Regions from separate parts of the Halomonas sp. A020 genome, predicted to be linked through region 1. Evidence: predicted binding sites of a transcription regulator. Region 1 holds the regulator's gene; the other holds the start of a gene.

Region 1 (7,422 bases):
CGTCGTCGACGTCTAGGCGAGCGAGCGTGTCATTGATGCGGTCGTTCAAGCCTTCATGGGACAGAAACTCACGATATGCGTGGGCCGTGGTCGCAAAACCGCCGGGCACCGTGACGCCAACACCCGACAAGTTGGAAATCATTTCGCCTAGCGAGGCATTTTTACCACCCACGCGTTCGACGTCTGCCATACCTAGCTGATCGAACCACAGAATGTACTCTTCCACGCAACCCCCTCGCTCTCAGACTCTGTTGCAACCCATCAGGGCGACACTGTTAGACGCTGACACCCTAGCATTGCGGGGCCCTATTCGCCATTGGTCTAACAGCGAAGGGAGTGGAGGATTTTTACAACAACGATCGAATATGGCTGTTTTATGTAGTGGCAAGAAGCATTGTGCTGATGGAAGAGGCAGCCCACAATAGACGCTTAACGCATCTCTAGCTGGCGGAACAGTTTATGAAACGAACGGCCTTTTTCATTTCCGATGGTACAGGCATTACCGCAGAGAGTTTGGGTCGCAGCTTGCTGGCCCAGTTCAGCGATGTCGAGATCAACATGCTGACTAAACCTTATATCGATACCGTGGAAAAAGCCCAAGCGCTGGCGGAGGTCATCGAGTCCACCGCTATCCGCGATGGTCATCGGCCAATCATCATCGATACCATCGTGGATCAAAACATCCGTAACGTCATTCGCCAGGCGTCGGGCTTCAAGGTCGATATTTTTTCGACGTTCCTGGAGCCGCTGGAGCAGGAGTTGGAAACCCACTCATCGTATAGCGTCGGGCGCACTCACTCCATTGGCAGCGACGACGTCTATATGGACCGTATCCACTCGGTACACTTTGCGCTCGATAACGATGATGGCGCACGCACCCATCAATACGACAAAGCCGACATCATTTTGGTCGGGGTGTCTCGCTGCGGCAAAACCCCGACGTCGCTATACCTAGCGCTTCAGTTCGGCATTCGCGCCGCCAACTATCCGCTGACCGAGGACGACCTCGACGAAGACGGTCACCTCAAGCTCCCCAAAGCCTTAGCTCCTCATCGACACAAACTGTTTGGTTTGACCATCGATGCCCGTCGGCTATCGGCCATTCGTAACGAGCGACGGCCCAACAGCCGCTACAGCTCAATGGATCAGTGTTTGCAGGAAGTAGAGCAGGCAGAATCGCTGTATCGAACCATGCACATTCCGTTCATCGATACGACGCGGTTTTCCGTGGAGGAGATTTCAACGCGAATGATTGCGGAGACCGGCCTAGCAAGGCGTTTCTCTCCTCGCTAGGCGCGGATGTGATTACATGCCCTTAGGCGCAAAAATCCCAGGGGCATTACGCCAATAGCCTTTGTAATCCATACCAAAACCGAAAACGTAGCGGTCGGCCACCTCCAAACTGCAGTAGTCGGCTTTCAGTCCCGGCACTGCTTTACGGTCATGCTGTTTATCGACTAATACCGCGGTCGTGACACTGGCGGCCTGTGCCTCTTTGCAGTATTCGAGAATAGCGGCCAGTGTCGCGCCTTCATCGAGAATATCATCGACGATGACGACGTGACGCCCCGCCATCGGCACCTCCGGAGAAACGCGCCAAAAAAGCTCACCGCCGCGCAACTCGTTGCGATAACGAGTGGCGTGTAGATAGTCCACTTCCAATGGAAAGCCTAGACGTGTCAACAAGTGGCCCGTGGTAATGAGACCACCGTTCATGACACAGTAAAACACCGGCAGCTTGTCGCCCAAGTCACGCGTGATCTCTTCGGCCATGCGATCCAACGCTCGCTCTACCTGCTCCTGTGATATCAGGCAATCCGCGTTATCCATCAACTCACGCATGGAATCCAACGATTCAAGCGCTTCTTTATCCAACTTGGACATGCTCCATCTCCATAAAGACGTCTTAACAGATAACGGTATAAAATTAATTCGCCAATGCTTCTAGCTTGGCATGAGTGCGCCGCCAGCGCCCAAGGGCAGCCAGGGCATCGATATCAGGTCTCGCACGGCCATAACGCAGTTTGGCAGGGCGTTTGTTCGATACCCCTTCACAGGCGTGGACGACCTCAAGAGCAGCGGCACGATCGTTACATATCAGCAGCATGTCGCAGCCAGCCGTCAAAGCTGCCTTGGCGCGCTCCGTGGGTCCACCGGCTTCATGCGCCCCGGTCATGCTCAAATCATCCGAGAAAATACACCCTTTGAAACCCAGCGATTCGCGTAGCATGCCCAGCCACGTCGGCGAAAACCCAGCGGGACGTTTATCGAACGCCGAATAAATGACATGGGCTGGCATGACGCCGTTTAAAACGCCCGCAAGTTCACGAAACGGCACAAGATCGCGCGCTTTCAATTCGGCTAGCGGCCGGTCATCGACGGGTAGCGCCACGTGGGAGTCTGCCGCCACGCCCCCATGCCCGGGAAAGTGTTTACCCACAGCGGCCATGCCAGCCTCGTGCAAGCCCTCGATAAACGCATGGCCAAGTTTGGCTACGTGAATAGGGTCACTGCTAAAGCTGCGCTCACCAATCACGCTGGACACGCCACTCTCAACGTCCAATACGGGGGCGAAGCTGATATCCAATCCGCAGGCGGCCATCTCCATGCCCAACAGCCAGCCGGTATCTTTGGCAAGACTCACACCCGCGACCGGGTCGCTGGCGAACAGCTCACCCAGACGCGCCATAGCGGGTAGCCGGGTAACGCCCTGCTTGATTCGCTGGACACGCCCCCCCTCTTGGTCAATCCCCAGTAGCAAATCGCCTCTCACACGACGAATACTGTCGCACAGCTTGCGAACCTGATACGCGTCTTCGACGTTACGAGCAAACAGAATCACACCGCCTACGGCAGGATCTTTTAGCAGGCGCTTATCAGCGTTGGTTAACTGTGGCCCTTCAAGGTCGAGCATGACCGGGCCAATGGGTTGCGTCATGATGGTGAGTCCAACAAAAAGGGCGCCATTCTAGACTAACCGCTTGGCGTGTCAAAATTCTGGCGCGACGTCCTGTGGGTGGGCTTAATGCAGCCAAACCGGCGTACCGGGCTGGGCGTGATCGAATAGGAAATGTAAATCGTGATTGCGCACGCGTATACAACCGTGTGAGGCTGGCGTGCCCATGGGCTGATCCTCCGGGGTGCCATGCAAGTATATGTAGCGCCGCTGGGAATCGACGTTTCTCCCGCGATTCACGCCGCGCTCCAAACCGCATAGCCAAAGTATCCGCGTCAGGATCCAGTCACGCTTGGGGAAGCTGGCCGCGAGAGTTGGCGAATAGACTTCGCCCGTCCACCGGCGACCCCGAAATACCGCGTTATCGGGACAGCCTTGGCCAATCGATGCGCGCACGTAGTGCCAGCCAAGCGGCGTTTGACCGCTGCCCTCTTCCTGCCCAACGCCTGCCAGCCCCGTCGAAATCGTACACTCATGCTGAATATCGTTACCTTGCCACCAGCAGAGTCTCTGACGCTGGGTATCGATCTCTATCCAACCACCGTGTGTAGGCGGCAGCTCAGCTAGCTTGGGCGTTTTCATGATGACCCTCTTCAACCGCGGCGGGCAACGGCGCATTCATGGCGGCGACCACGACGGGCCGCAGGCGTCGTACCAGATCCCGCACCGTGACCTGTTCTTGGTAATCCTTGGCGGCGATATCACGCAGCGCATCCAAGCCTGACAGCGTGAATATCACCGTTCCCAACATAAAGTGTAGCCGCCAGAAACGCTCAGCGTCCGGCAGGTCTGGGGTCGCTTGGCGCACCAGCTCGGTGAAGCGCGTAAACACGTCGCCATATTGCTGCTGAATATAACGCCTTAAATGCCCCTGAGCCTGGCTATACGCCAGACCCAGGAGCCTCATGAACACTTTCAGGCTATTGCGTTCTGCCGGGACGGCCAACACCGTGGTCGCCATGGTCTCAAGCAGCACTTCCAAAGGAATCGGTTGGCCTTGATGGCGCGTCTCGAGTTCATCCAGTGCCGTATGAAAACGTGCCGAAAACGGATCGAGATAGCGAGCGAACACCGCTTGAATCAGCGCTTTTTTGGAACCAAAGTGGTAGTTGACGGCCGCCAAATTGACGCGTGCCTTGCTGGTGATATTGCGCAGCGACGTCTCGGCAAAGCCTCGCTCTGCAAATAGCACCTCTGCCGTGTCTAATATACGCGTTACCGTATCTGATTGGGCCATCTCGCCCTCCAAAAAACAGGTGTTTTAAACAACGCTGCATACTATGACATATGTCTGACAGGCTCAATCACTTATCCAGTTCGCCAACGGTCCATGGGCGGCGCCTTGTTTACCTAGCTTTCAAAGCGCTCGCTATGTACTGGCGTTTGTCATGGACCATGTACTGGACAGAGCAACATACTGTATACTTAAACACATACTGATTAAGCCGACATGTAGCTACTGTCTTTTCACTGTTTTGGAGTTTGGTATGTCTCGTCCACTCACAGCACGTCAGCAGCACGTATTTGATTTCATCGTCAAAACCATGGGTGACCTGGGGTACCCGCCAACGCGCGCTGAAATCGCCAAGGCGCTAGGGTTCCGCTCTCCAAATGCTGCCGAGGAGCATTTGCGTGCGCTCGAGCGTAAAGGCGCCATACGCATCATTCGAAATACGTCGCGGGGAATTCGGCTACCGAACCAGGAGGTGCTGGAACCTAGCGAAGTGCCAGCATCGACAACGGCCGCCTCCGAGCCTGTACCCAATGGGCTACCCGTGATTGGCGAAGTTGCCGCCGGTAGTCCAATCTTGGCTGCCGAACACATAGACCGCTACTGCCCGCTTCCAGCCGAGTATTTTACGCCCAAAGCCGATTACCTATTACGTGTACGCGGCCTCTCCATGAAAGATGTCGGCATTTTGGAAGGCGACCTTCTGGCCGTTCATCGCACTGATCGCGTACGCGATGGCCAGATCGTCGTAGCACGGTTAGAAGACGAAGTGACGGTCAAGCGTTTTAAACGCCAGGGCCATCAAGTCACGTTGATCGCCGAGAATGCCGACTTCCCACCGATCGAGATCGATCTGCGCACCCAACAACTGGATATCGAGGGTGTCGGCGTCGGCGTTATTCGGGGCGGAAACGGACAAGCGCTCGGCTGAGCTGAGGCCGTGGTCAGACCCGGCACACGAAGTGTATTTACTGTGAGTCGATGTAACGGTGGTCATTGAAGGTGGCCACCCAACTTGGGTGGTAGACTAGCAAGATGCTGAGCAGCATCCCGGTGATGAAGGCTTCCGACGGCATCAGCAGCGGTAAAAAGCGGGCATACTCTTGAGCGAGATATACGGCCTCAGGATCCGTGCCCGCCAATATGATGAGCGCCACCGCGACAAGCCCGCCACCTAACGTCGACAGCGCTGCGCCGAAAAATCCGCAGGCGAATAAGAACACCATCAAATTATCCGGCAGGCGGCGATCCACCAGACGCCACACGATGCCTGTCACCATAGCAGGCACGATGCCAGTCACCAGTACGTTCGCCCCAAGCAGGTTCCACTCGTTACGTCCAATCGCTACCATGGCAGCGTTGATCATTACGTTGCTCAGCAGCGCTAACGGCATTTTAAAGACCAGCGTCATTAACACCGTAAATACTAGGTGAAGCGTCAACCAATCCACTGCTTGGGCGCGAAGCTGCCAAAACAGCATGACGACAAGCGTCGCGGCCAACCATCGATGTTGGAGCGCGGTATCTTCGAGCAACGGTTGCCAAGGGCGCAGCCAAATGCACCAGCCCACCATGCCCAATGACAACAACCACGTCATCACCAGCGCCCATGGTGCCAATACGCTCTGTGCAAACGACATAGCGCCCCCGGTAGATTAACTAAAGACGACTGTTTTATTGCCGTGAATGAGCACACGATCTTCCAAGTGCCAGCGTAAACCACGCGCCAACACCGCTTTTTCAACGTCGCGACCGAAGCGAACGAGATCGGTCGGCGTGTGGCAATGGCTGACCCGATGTATGTCCTGCTCGATGATCGGGCCCGCGTCCAGCTCTTCGGTGACGTAATGGCAGGTCGCACCGATCAGCTTCACACCGCGCTCATAAGCTTGATGATACGGCTTGGCACCCGCGAACGACGGCAGGAAACTGTGGTGGATATTGATGACTCGGCCCGCATAGCGTTCGCAAAGGGAAGGCGGCAGTATTTGCATGTAGCGCGCCAGCACCACACAGTCGGCGCGGGCCGCATCGATCTGCTCTTGCACTTGATCGAATGCCCGCTGCTTGTTGGTAGGATCGACCGGTACGTGATGATAGGGAATACCGTACCACTCCGTGAGTGAACGCATATCGTCATGGTTAGAAATGACGCCCACGATATCGCAATCCAGCTCGCCTGCTTGCCAGCGATACAGCAAGTCGACCAAGCAGTGAGACTCTCTAGACACCATGAGCACCACACGGCGACGCTTTTGCGTATCTACCAACGACCACTGCATATCGAATTCGGCGGCGACGGGCTCGAACGCCGTGCGCAACGCTTCCGCCGACATACCCAGTGAGTCCGCCAGAATTTCATAGCGCATGAAAAAGCGACCAGTCTCTAAATCAGAGTGCTGGCTTGCTTCGGTAATGGAACCACCCTGCTGAGCAATAAAGCTTGAGACACGCGCCACAATGCCCACCTGATCGGGGCAGGAAACAACTAAACGGTAATAATGAGACATCACAGACACTCTTAACGTATTTAACGGCACGCTCGCCAAGCACCTGCCTAACGGCAGATAAACGCTTTAGCCGCATTAGTGTAACGTAAGCAAGATAAGGAAGCACCGCGGTCTGGTGCCGCGATGATTGTTACCCGCCCCCCGCATCCCGTATAGTTAAGATATTACTTTCTAGGCTTTTCATAACTGATGCATCCATCACGCGTTCAACTTCGTCCCCGTCGCCGCCCGCCCCTGCGCCTGCTACCGCTTGGTGGCTGTGGCGAAATTGGAATGAACCTCACGCTGTATGGGTATGACGATCAGTGGATCGCCGTTGATTGCGGCATGATGATTCGCCAAGACCTGCCGAATTCTCCGCTTCAAGTGCCCAACACGGAAACCCTGGAAGCGCTCAAGATCACCCCCAAAGCCCTGTTCATTACCCACGGCCATGAAGACCACATCGGCGCCGTGGCGTGGCTTTGGCCCAAATGGGGCTGCCCGATTTTTGCCACCCCACTCGCAGCGGGACTCTTGCGCTACAAGTTTGCCGAACATCAGCTCAGTAGCGCAGCGATCCAGACCATCGAACCGGGGGAGGCAGTAGAGAGTGGCCCCTTCACCCTTCGCTATCTCAGCGTCACCCACTCCATCCCCGAGAGCTGCGCCATCATGATGCAAGCGGGGGATTACCGCATTCTCCACACGGGTGATTGGAAACTGGACCCAACCCCGCTCATTGG
Region 2 (7,422 bases), 1.4 Mb from region 1:
CGTAAAGCGCTCGCCCAACAGCAGGACACCGCCTAGTGCCATAAAAATAGGCGTCAACTGCGCCAGCAGCGTGGTCTCTGCTACCGGCAACACCGCCACAGCGGCAAACGAGGCAAACATCGCCGCCGCGCCCAATCCTGAACGCAAGGCATGCCCCAACGGTCGCCGGGTCGCCAACCCCTGAGGAAACTCCCGGCGTAGGGCCAGAAACACCACGATCGGCAGCAGCGCAAACAGCGAACGGAAAAACACCGACTGCCCCACCGGCACCTCATCGCTCACGGCTTTGATACACACCAGCATGCCCGTAAACAGCACCCCCGACAGCACACGCAGCCAAATCCCCAAATAAGGGCGGTCAACAGCATCCAAAGGCATTAGGTGGTTTCCTTCATTCGTCAGCGTCCATCGGTTGATAAGCGGATGCTGTTATTGTGACGTAAGTCGCCTTGGCTTGTCTCACTCAAGCCCCGCGTAGCATCGTCTGCCAGACCCACAGGCCTTGGCGCGGCGGATGGGTCTTCAATGGCATATACATATAAAAAAGCCCCAGCACCGGGGTGCTGGGGCTGTTACTTCAGAGCGCTCTGGGCTCTTACGGCTTCATCTCTTCAAAGAACTTCTTCACGCTGTCGAAGAAACCGGTCTTCTTCGGTGAGTGGCTGTGGCTGTTGCTGCCATCGAAGCTCTCTTGCAGCTGGCGAAGCAGGTCTTTCTGCTCGTCGTTGAGGTTGACGGGCGTTTCCAGCACCACTTTGCACAGCAGGTCGCCGGGGGCGCCGCCGCGAACGGGCTTCACGCCTTTACCACGTAGGCGGAAGAGTTTGCCGGTTTGGGTTTCCGGCGGAATCTTCAGCTTCACGCGACCATCTAGCGTGGGCACTTCCAACTCGCCACCGAGGGCTGCATCGACGAAATTGATCGGCACGTCGCACTGCAGGTGCTTACCGTCACGCTTGAAGATGTGGTGCGGCTTGATGGAAACCTGAACGTACAGATCGCCCGCCGGGCCACCGTTCACGCCGCTCTCGCCTTCGCCGTTGAGACGAATACGGTCGCCGGTATCCACACCCGGCGGAATCTTCACCGAGAGGGTGCGGGTTTCGCGCACGCGGCCTTCGCCGTTACATTTGTGGCACGGCACTTTGATGTGCTGGCCACTGCCGTGACAAGTCGGGCAGGTTTGCTGAACCGCAAAGAAGCCCTGCTGCATGCGTACTTGGCCGTGACCATGGCAGGTCGGGCAGGTCTCTTTGGTGGAGCCCGGCTCGGCGCCGCCACCGTCGCAGCGGTCACACTCGATATGACGCGGGACGCGAATATCCACCGTGGTGCCCGCCACTGCGCTCTCTAGATCCAGCTCTAGGTTGTAGCGCAGGTCGGAACCCCGTGCAGGTGCGTTGGGCCCACGACGACGACCACCGCCGCCACCGAAGATATCGCCAAACACATCGCCGAAGATATCGCTGAAATCGCCAGCGCCGCCGCCACCGAAGCCACCGCCGCCAAAGCCGCCGCCCTGGCCATCCACACCGGCATGGCCGAACTGGTCGTAGGCCGCGCGCTTCTCGCCATCGCTCAGAACTTCGTAAGCTTCCGACACTTCGCGGAATTTTTCCGCTGCGGAGGTATCGTCCGGGTTTCGATCAGGGTGGAATTTTTGCGCCAGACGGCGATAGGCCTTTTTGATCTCTTTCTGATCGGCCCCTTTTTCGACACCCAGGACTTCGTAATAATCGCGTTTGGACATGGGTCCTACGCCTCCTGGTTAGCTACGCACTATAGGCGTCTCGGCCGCGGAAACAGCAACGCGGGAGTTGCCTCCCGCGTCACCGCTTTCCTTGGCAGAAAGAGGTGGGTTACTGCTTCTTCTTGTCGTCGTTGACTTCTTCGTATTCGGCGTCAACCACGTCATCGTCCTGCTTGGTGCTGGCTTCTTCAGCACCTTCACCACCCGCCTGGGCCGCTTCTGCCTGTTCGGCGTACATCTTTTGCGCCAGCTGGCCGGAGACTTCGGTCAGCGCATCCAGTTTCTTCTGGATGTCGTCCTGGTCATCGGTTTTCACCGCTTCTTCCAGTTCGGCGATGGCGTTTTCGATGGCCTGTTTCTCGTCATCGGTGGCCTTATCGCCCGCTTCTTGAACGGTCTTACGGGTGGCGTGAATCATGCCGTCCGCTTGGTTACGCAGCTGTACCAGCGCTTCGAACTTCTTGTCTTCGTCCGCGTGAGCTTCAGCGTCGCGTACCATTTGCTCGATCTCATCATCGGAGAGGCCGCTAGACGCCTTGATGACGATGGACTGCTCTTTGCCGGTCGCCTTGTCTTTGGCAGACACGTTCAGAATACCGTTGGCATCGAGGTCGAACGCCACTTCGATCTGCGGCACACCGCGCGGTGCCGGCGGAATGTCGGCGAGGTCGAAGCGACCCAGCGACTTGTTCTGCGACACTTGCTTACGCTCACCCTGAACGACGTGAATGGTCACGGCGGTCTGGTTGTCATCCGCGGTCGAGAAGGTTTGCGTCTTCTTGGTCGGGATGGTGGTGTTCTTGTCGATCAGCGGCGTCATCACGCCACCCAGGGTTTCGATACCCAGGGTCAGCGGGGTCACGTCGAGCAGCAGTACGTCTTTAACGTCGCCACCCAGAACACCGCCCTGAATCGCAGCACCCACGGCCACTGCTTCGTCCGGGTTCACGTCTTTACGGGCTTCTTTACCGAAGAAGTCTGCCGCTTTCTTCTGAACCATCGGCATACGGGTTTGGCCGCCGACCAGGATCACTTCGTCGATTTCAGACGCGGACAAGCCTGCATCTTTCAGCGCCATCTTGCACGGCTCGAGCGAACGCTGTACCAAGTCTTCGACCAGCGACTCCAGCTTGGCACGGGTCACCTTCACGTTGAGGTGTTTCGGGCCAGTGTTGTCGGCGGTGATGTACGGCAGGTTCACGTCGGTCTGCTGCGCGCTGGAAAGCTCGATCTTGGCTTTCTCGGCGGCTTCTTTCAGACGCTGCATGGCCAGATTGTCACCAGACAAATCGATACCGCTGTCCGACTTGAACTGATCGACCAGATAGTTGATCAGCGCGAGGTCGAAATCCTCACCACCCAGGAAGGTGTCACCGTTGGTTGCCAATACTTCGAACTGCGTTTCGCCATCCACGTCGGCGACTTCGATGATGGAAATATCGAAGGTACCACCACCCAGGTCGTAGACTGCGATGGTTTTGTCGCCACGGGCTTTGTCCATGCCGTAGGCCAGAGCAGCAGCGGTCGGCTCGTTGATGATACGCTTGACGTCTAGACCGGCAATGCGGCCTGCATCTTTAGTAGCCTGACGCTGGCTGTCGTTGAAGTAGGCCGGTACGGTGATGACCGCTTCGGTGACCGCTTCGCCGAGATAGTCTTCGGCGGTTTTCTTCATCTTCTTCAGCACTTCCGCGCTCACCTGCGGCGGTGCCATTTTTTTGCCTTTTACTTCTACCCACGCGTCACCGTTGTCGGCTTCGGCGATTTTGTAGGGCACCATCTTGATGTCTTTTTGAACGACATCGTCTTTGAAGCGACGGCCGATCAGACGCTTGATGGCGTAAAGGGTGTTTTCCGGGTTGGTCACTGCCTGGCGCTTGGCGGCCTGGCCTACCAGGGTTTCGCCGTCGTCGGTGTAAGCAATGATGGAAGGCGTGGTACGACCGCCTTCGGCGTTTTCAATGACTTTAGCGCTGTCACCATCGAGCACGGCCACACAAGAGTTAGTGGTGCCCAGGTCGATACCAATAATGCGTCCCATAGCAAAAACCTCGAATTCGGTTGAAACAAAACTGATGTTTTACGCCGCTGTTACTTACTTGGCGTCTGCGGGTTTTCCCGCGGGTTGCCCTTTATTTGGGGGCCGCTTGCCGCATTTCAAGGGCTTTTTTTGCGGCAATGCGTCAACGCGGCTTAATTCGCTTTTTGGCTGACCACGACCATGGCAGGACGCACGAGGCGGCCGTTCAACAGATAGCCTTTCTGCATCACATCCATCACGGTGTTGGGGTCGAGCTCTGGGTTCGGCACCATCGCCATGGCTTCATGCACCTGTGGATCGAAGGGCTCGCCCTGAGGCTCGATGCTTTCGACGCCAAACTTGTTCAGCACGTCGAGCTGCATCTTGAGGGTCATGGAGACACCTTCGCGATGCGCCTCGGACGCATCGTCCTGCATGCTTTCCAGCGCTTTTTCCAAGCTATCCACCACGGGCAGCAGCTCTTTGACGAACTTCTCCAGGGCAAACTTGCGCGCCTTTTCGGCTTCTTGCTCCGCCCGGCGGCGAACGTTCTGAGCTTCGGCAGCAGCCCGCAGCGCTTGGTCTTTGGCTTCCGCCAGGCTCTGCTCGAGCTCTTCTACCTGAGCGGCCAGCACGTCGGCTTCGGGGCTGCCAGCGCTATCTTCCAGCGGTGCATCGTCATCGATCAGCCCTTCCAGTTCGCCTTCCACCAACCGCTCTTCGGCAGATTGGTCGGTGACCTCTGCTTCCTGCTCTTGGCGTGCCAGCTCATCTTCCAACGGGGTTTGCGGTTCTTTTGCCATGCCTTGCTCCTGAAATAAGTAACGGTGCCGGTGGCGGCCACCTGAGGTAAGTAGCGGGTGTTAACCACGTATGCAGCCTATATGGGGGCCATCAAAGCCATCTCAAGAGGGGCATTGAAGTGAGTTATCGACTACTGTATAAAACAACAATTATTGGATAAGTATCCAGCTTCTGTGCCGCACCGCCTCAGGAGGCCTTATGCTTACGCAGCTAGCGATCCAAGACTATGCGATCGTTGATCGTCTCGAACTCGACCTCACCCGTGGCATGACCGCTATTACGGGGGAAACCGGGGCGGGTAAATCCATTCTGCTGGGTGCCCTGGGGCTCTGCCTGGGCGAGCGCGCCGATGCGGGTAGCGTGCGCCACGGCTGCGAGCGAACCGACCTCTCCGCCCGTTTCGATATCCAGCACCTGCCCGCAGCAGCCGAGTGGCTCGACGCCCGCGAGCTGCCTGCCGATGAGTGTCTCTTGCGTCGCGTGGTTACTGCCAACGGCCGCTCCAAGGCGTGGATCAATGGCCACCCAGCGACCATTGCCGATTTGAAATCCCTCGGTGAACAGCTAATTCAGATTCATGGCCAGCATGCCCACCAAGCCTTGATGCGGGAAGAGACGCACTTGGCGCTACTGGATGACTACGCCGGGCTTCGCGAAGGCAGCCAGCAGCTCACCGAGACGTTCCGCGAGTGGCGCAGTGCCCGCCGTCGGCTGAAAAAACTCAGTGAAGAGGGCAGCGAAGTCGAGGCCAAACGCCAACTGCTGCGCTATCAAGTCGAGGAGCTGGACCAGTTGGGCCTTGCCGAAGGCGAGCTGCAAACCTTGGAAGAGGAGCAGCACACCCTGGCCCACGCCGAAGAGACCCTGCGTGAAACCCAGTTTGCCGCCGACTGCTGCGAAAGCGATGAAGGAGGCGCGCTGTCGCTTCTCAACCAAGCCTACGCCCACCTGAGCGCGCTGCCCGGCAGCGACAAAGGCACGCTGGCCAATACGCTCACCATGTTGAGCGATGCCCGAATTCAAGTCGAAGAGGCCGCTAGCGAGCTGCACCGATTGGCCAGCACCACCGAACTGGACCCAGAGCGACTGGCGTGGGTCGAGGAGCGCATGGGCGACGTACACCGCATTGCCCGTAAGCACCACGTCGCTCCCGAAGAGATTTGCGCGCTGCATGCCCAACTCAAACAAGAGGTGGCGCAGCTCGAAGCCAGCGATGACGATCTAGAAGCCCTCAGCAGTCAAGTGGCCGAGTACCGCGAGCGTTACCGCAGCGAGGCCAAGCAGCTCACCGAAGCACGTCAGAAGGCCGCCGTGCGTCTGGGCAAAGAGGTGCAGCAGCAGTTGGCCTTCTTGGCCATGGGCAAAGCACGTTTCGACGTGGACGTCACCCCGCGCGAAACGCCTTCCCCCGAGGGCTTGGACCATGTGCAATTCCTGATCAGCGCCAACCCGGGCCAACCCGCCCGGCCGCTCACCAAAGTCGCTTCCGGCGGCGAGCTGTCGCGCATCAGCCTGGCCATTCAGGTGGTGGCGGCGTCGCATTCGACGATTCCGAGCTTGGTCTTCGATGAAGTGGACGTGGGTATTTCTGGGGCAACGGCGGAAATCGTCGGCCAACTGCTACGTAAACTAGGCGAAAACGGCCAGGTGATGACCGTGACCCACCTGCCTCAAGTGGCCGCCCAGGCGCACCAGCACCTGCACATCGAAAAGCGCGCCAAGCGAGACACCACACTCACCCACATGGCGCTGCTGGACGAACGCGGCCGGATCAGCGAGCTGGCGCGTATGCTGGGCGGCGTGACGCTGTCCGACCAAACCCTGGCCCATGCGCGGGAAATGCTCCACGCCAGCCAGCGCCCGCCGCACTGAACCTGACGGTTTTCTCTTCAACGACTCACCGAATACAAAACGCCCCCAGAGCACCGGTGAAACATCACGTGCACTCTGGGGGCATTTATTTCACGGCGCGAGACTTAGCAAACCCGCGCTTGATGAGCCACTATTTGCGATTCGTTGGGCCGCTATCCTGGCGTGTTACGTCAGACCCACGAGGGCGAACGTACAGCACCAACGCATGGTCCACGAGTTCGTAGCCGTGCTCTTCGGCGATCTCTTGCTGGCGACGCTCGATGATGTCATCGACGAATTCGATGATCTCACCGCTTTCCAGACACACCATATGGTCATGGTGGTCCTCTTGGGTCATCTCGAAAACCGCGTGACCACCGTCGAAATTGTGACGAATCACAAGGCCCGCCGACTCGAATTGAGTCAATACGCGGTAGACGGTCGCCAAGCCAACATCCTCGCCCGCATCGATCAGTGTTTTATACACTTCTTCTGCGCTAAGGTGGTGTTGGCCCGAAGCATTTTCGAGAATCTGCAGGATCTTGACGCGCGGCAGGGTCACTTTTAGCCCGGCTTTGCGTAGTTCATGGTTCTGATCGGCCATGGTTGCTCTTCGCAGTAACAGGTTAGGTCGGGTATCATCGACCGAAACCACGATAGTGAAGAACAGGCTCAAATGCAAAAATTGACTCGTATCATTACCCTTTCCGTTGCCCTGACCGTCGTTAGTGGCTGCAGCTACGTTGGCGTTTACAAGCGCGACATTCCTCAGGGCAACCTGGTTACTCAAGAGATGGTCAGCCAGCTTCAACCAGGCATGACCCAAGAGCAGGTGACCTATGTCATGGGACGTCCGCTGCTGGAAGCGCCCTTCAATTCTCGCGAGTGGGACTACGTGTATCGCATCGATAAAGCGTACGAAGGCGTGGAACAGCGCCGCGTGACGCTGACGTTCGATAATGCAGGCCGCTTGATGAACATCGAACGAGACGGTGAT

Evidence for each region. Region 1 encodes LexA, which represses DNA repair genes until DNA is damaged. Its sites were predicted from a motif close to TACTGTNTANNTANACAGTA; they were not measured.
Region 2: a site for LexA is predicted at 4,706-4,725, ahead of recN (DNA repair protein RecN). Genes of this name have one in related genera too.

Annotation. Positions count from the first base shown of each region.
Region 1 is NZ_AP022850.1:2,977,209-2,984,630, reverse strand. It holds gene ppsA (phosphoenolpyruvate synthase) at 1-226, opposite strand, end outside; gene FRH_RS13920 (pyruvate, water dikinase regulatory protein) at 460-1,293, shown strand; gene FRH_RS13915 (hypoxanthine-guanine phosphoribosyltransferase) at 1,306-1,884, opposite strand; gene nagZ (beta-N-acetylhexosaminidase) at 1,928-2,938, opposite strand; gene FRH_RS13905 (L,D-transpeptidase) at 3,023-3,538, opposite strand; gene FRH_RS13900 (TetR/AcrR family transcriptional regulator) at 3,516-4,193, opposite strand; gene lexA (transcriptional repressor LexA) at 4,444-5,118, shown strand; gene FRH_RS13890 (energy-coupling factor ABC transporter permease) at 5,156-5,827, opposite strand; gene purU (formyltetrahydrofolate deformylase) at 5,843-6,697, opposite strand; gene FRH_RS13880 (ribonuclease J) at 6,971-7,422, shown strand, end outside.
Region 2 is NZ_AP022850.1:1,612,378-1,619,799, reverse strand. It holds gene FRH_RS07570 (DMT family transporter) at 1-378, opposite strand, end outside; gene dnaJ (molecular chaperone DnaJ) at 596-1,750, opposite strand; gene dnaK (molecular chaperone DnaK) at 1,860-3,791, opposite strand; gene grpE (nucleotide exchange factor GrpE) at 3,944-4,573, opposite strand; gene recN (DNA repair protein RecN) at 4,773-6,446, shown strand; gene fur (ferric iron uptake transcriptional regulator) at 6,577-7,029, opposite strand; gene bamE (outer membrane protein assembly factor BamE) at 7,102-7,422, shown strand, end outside.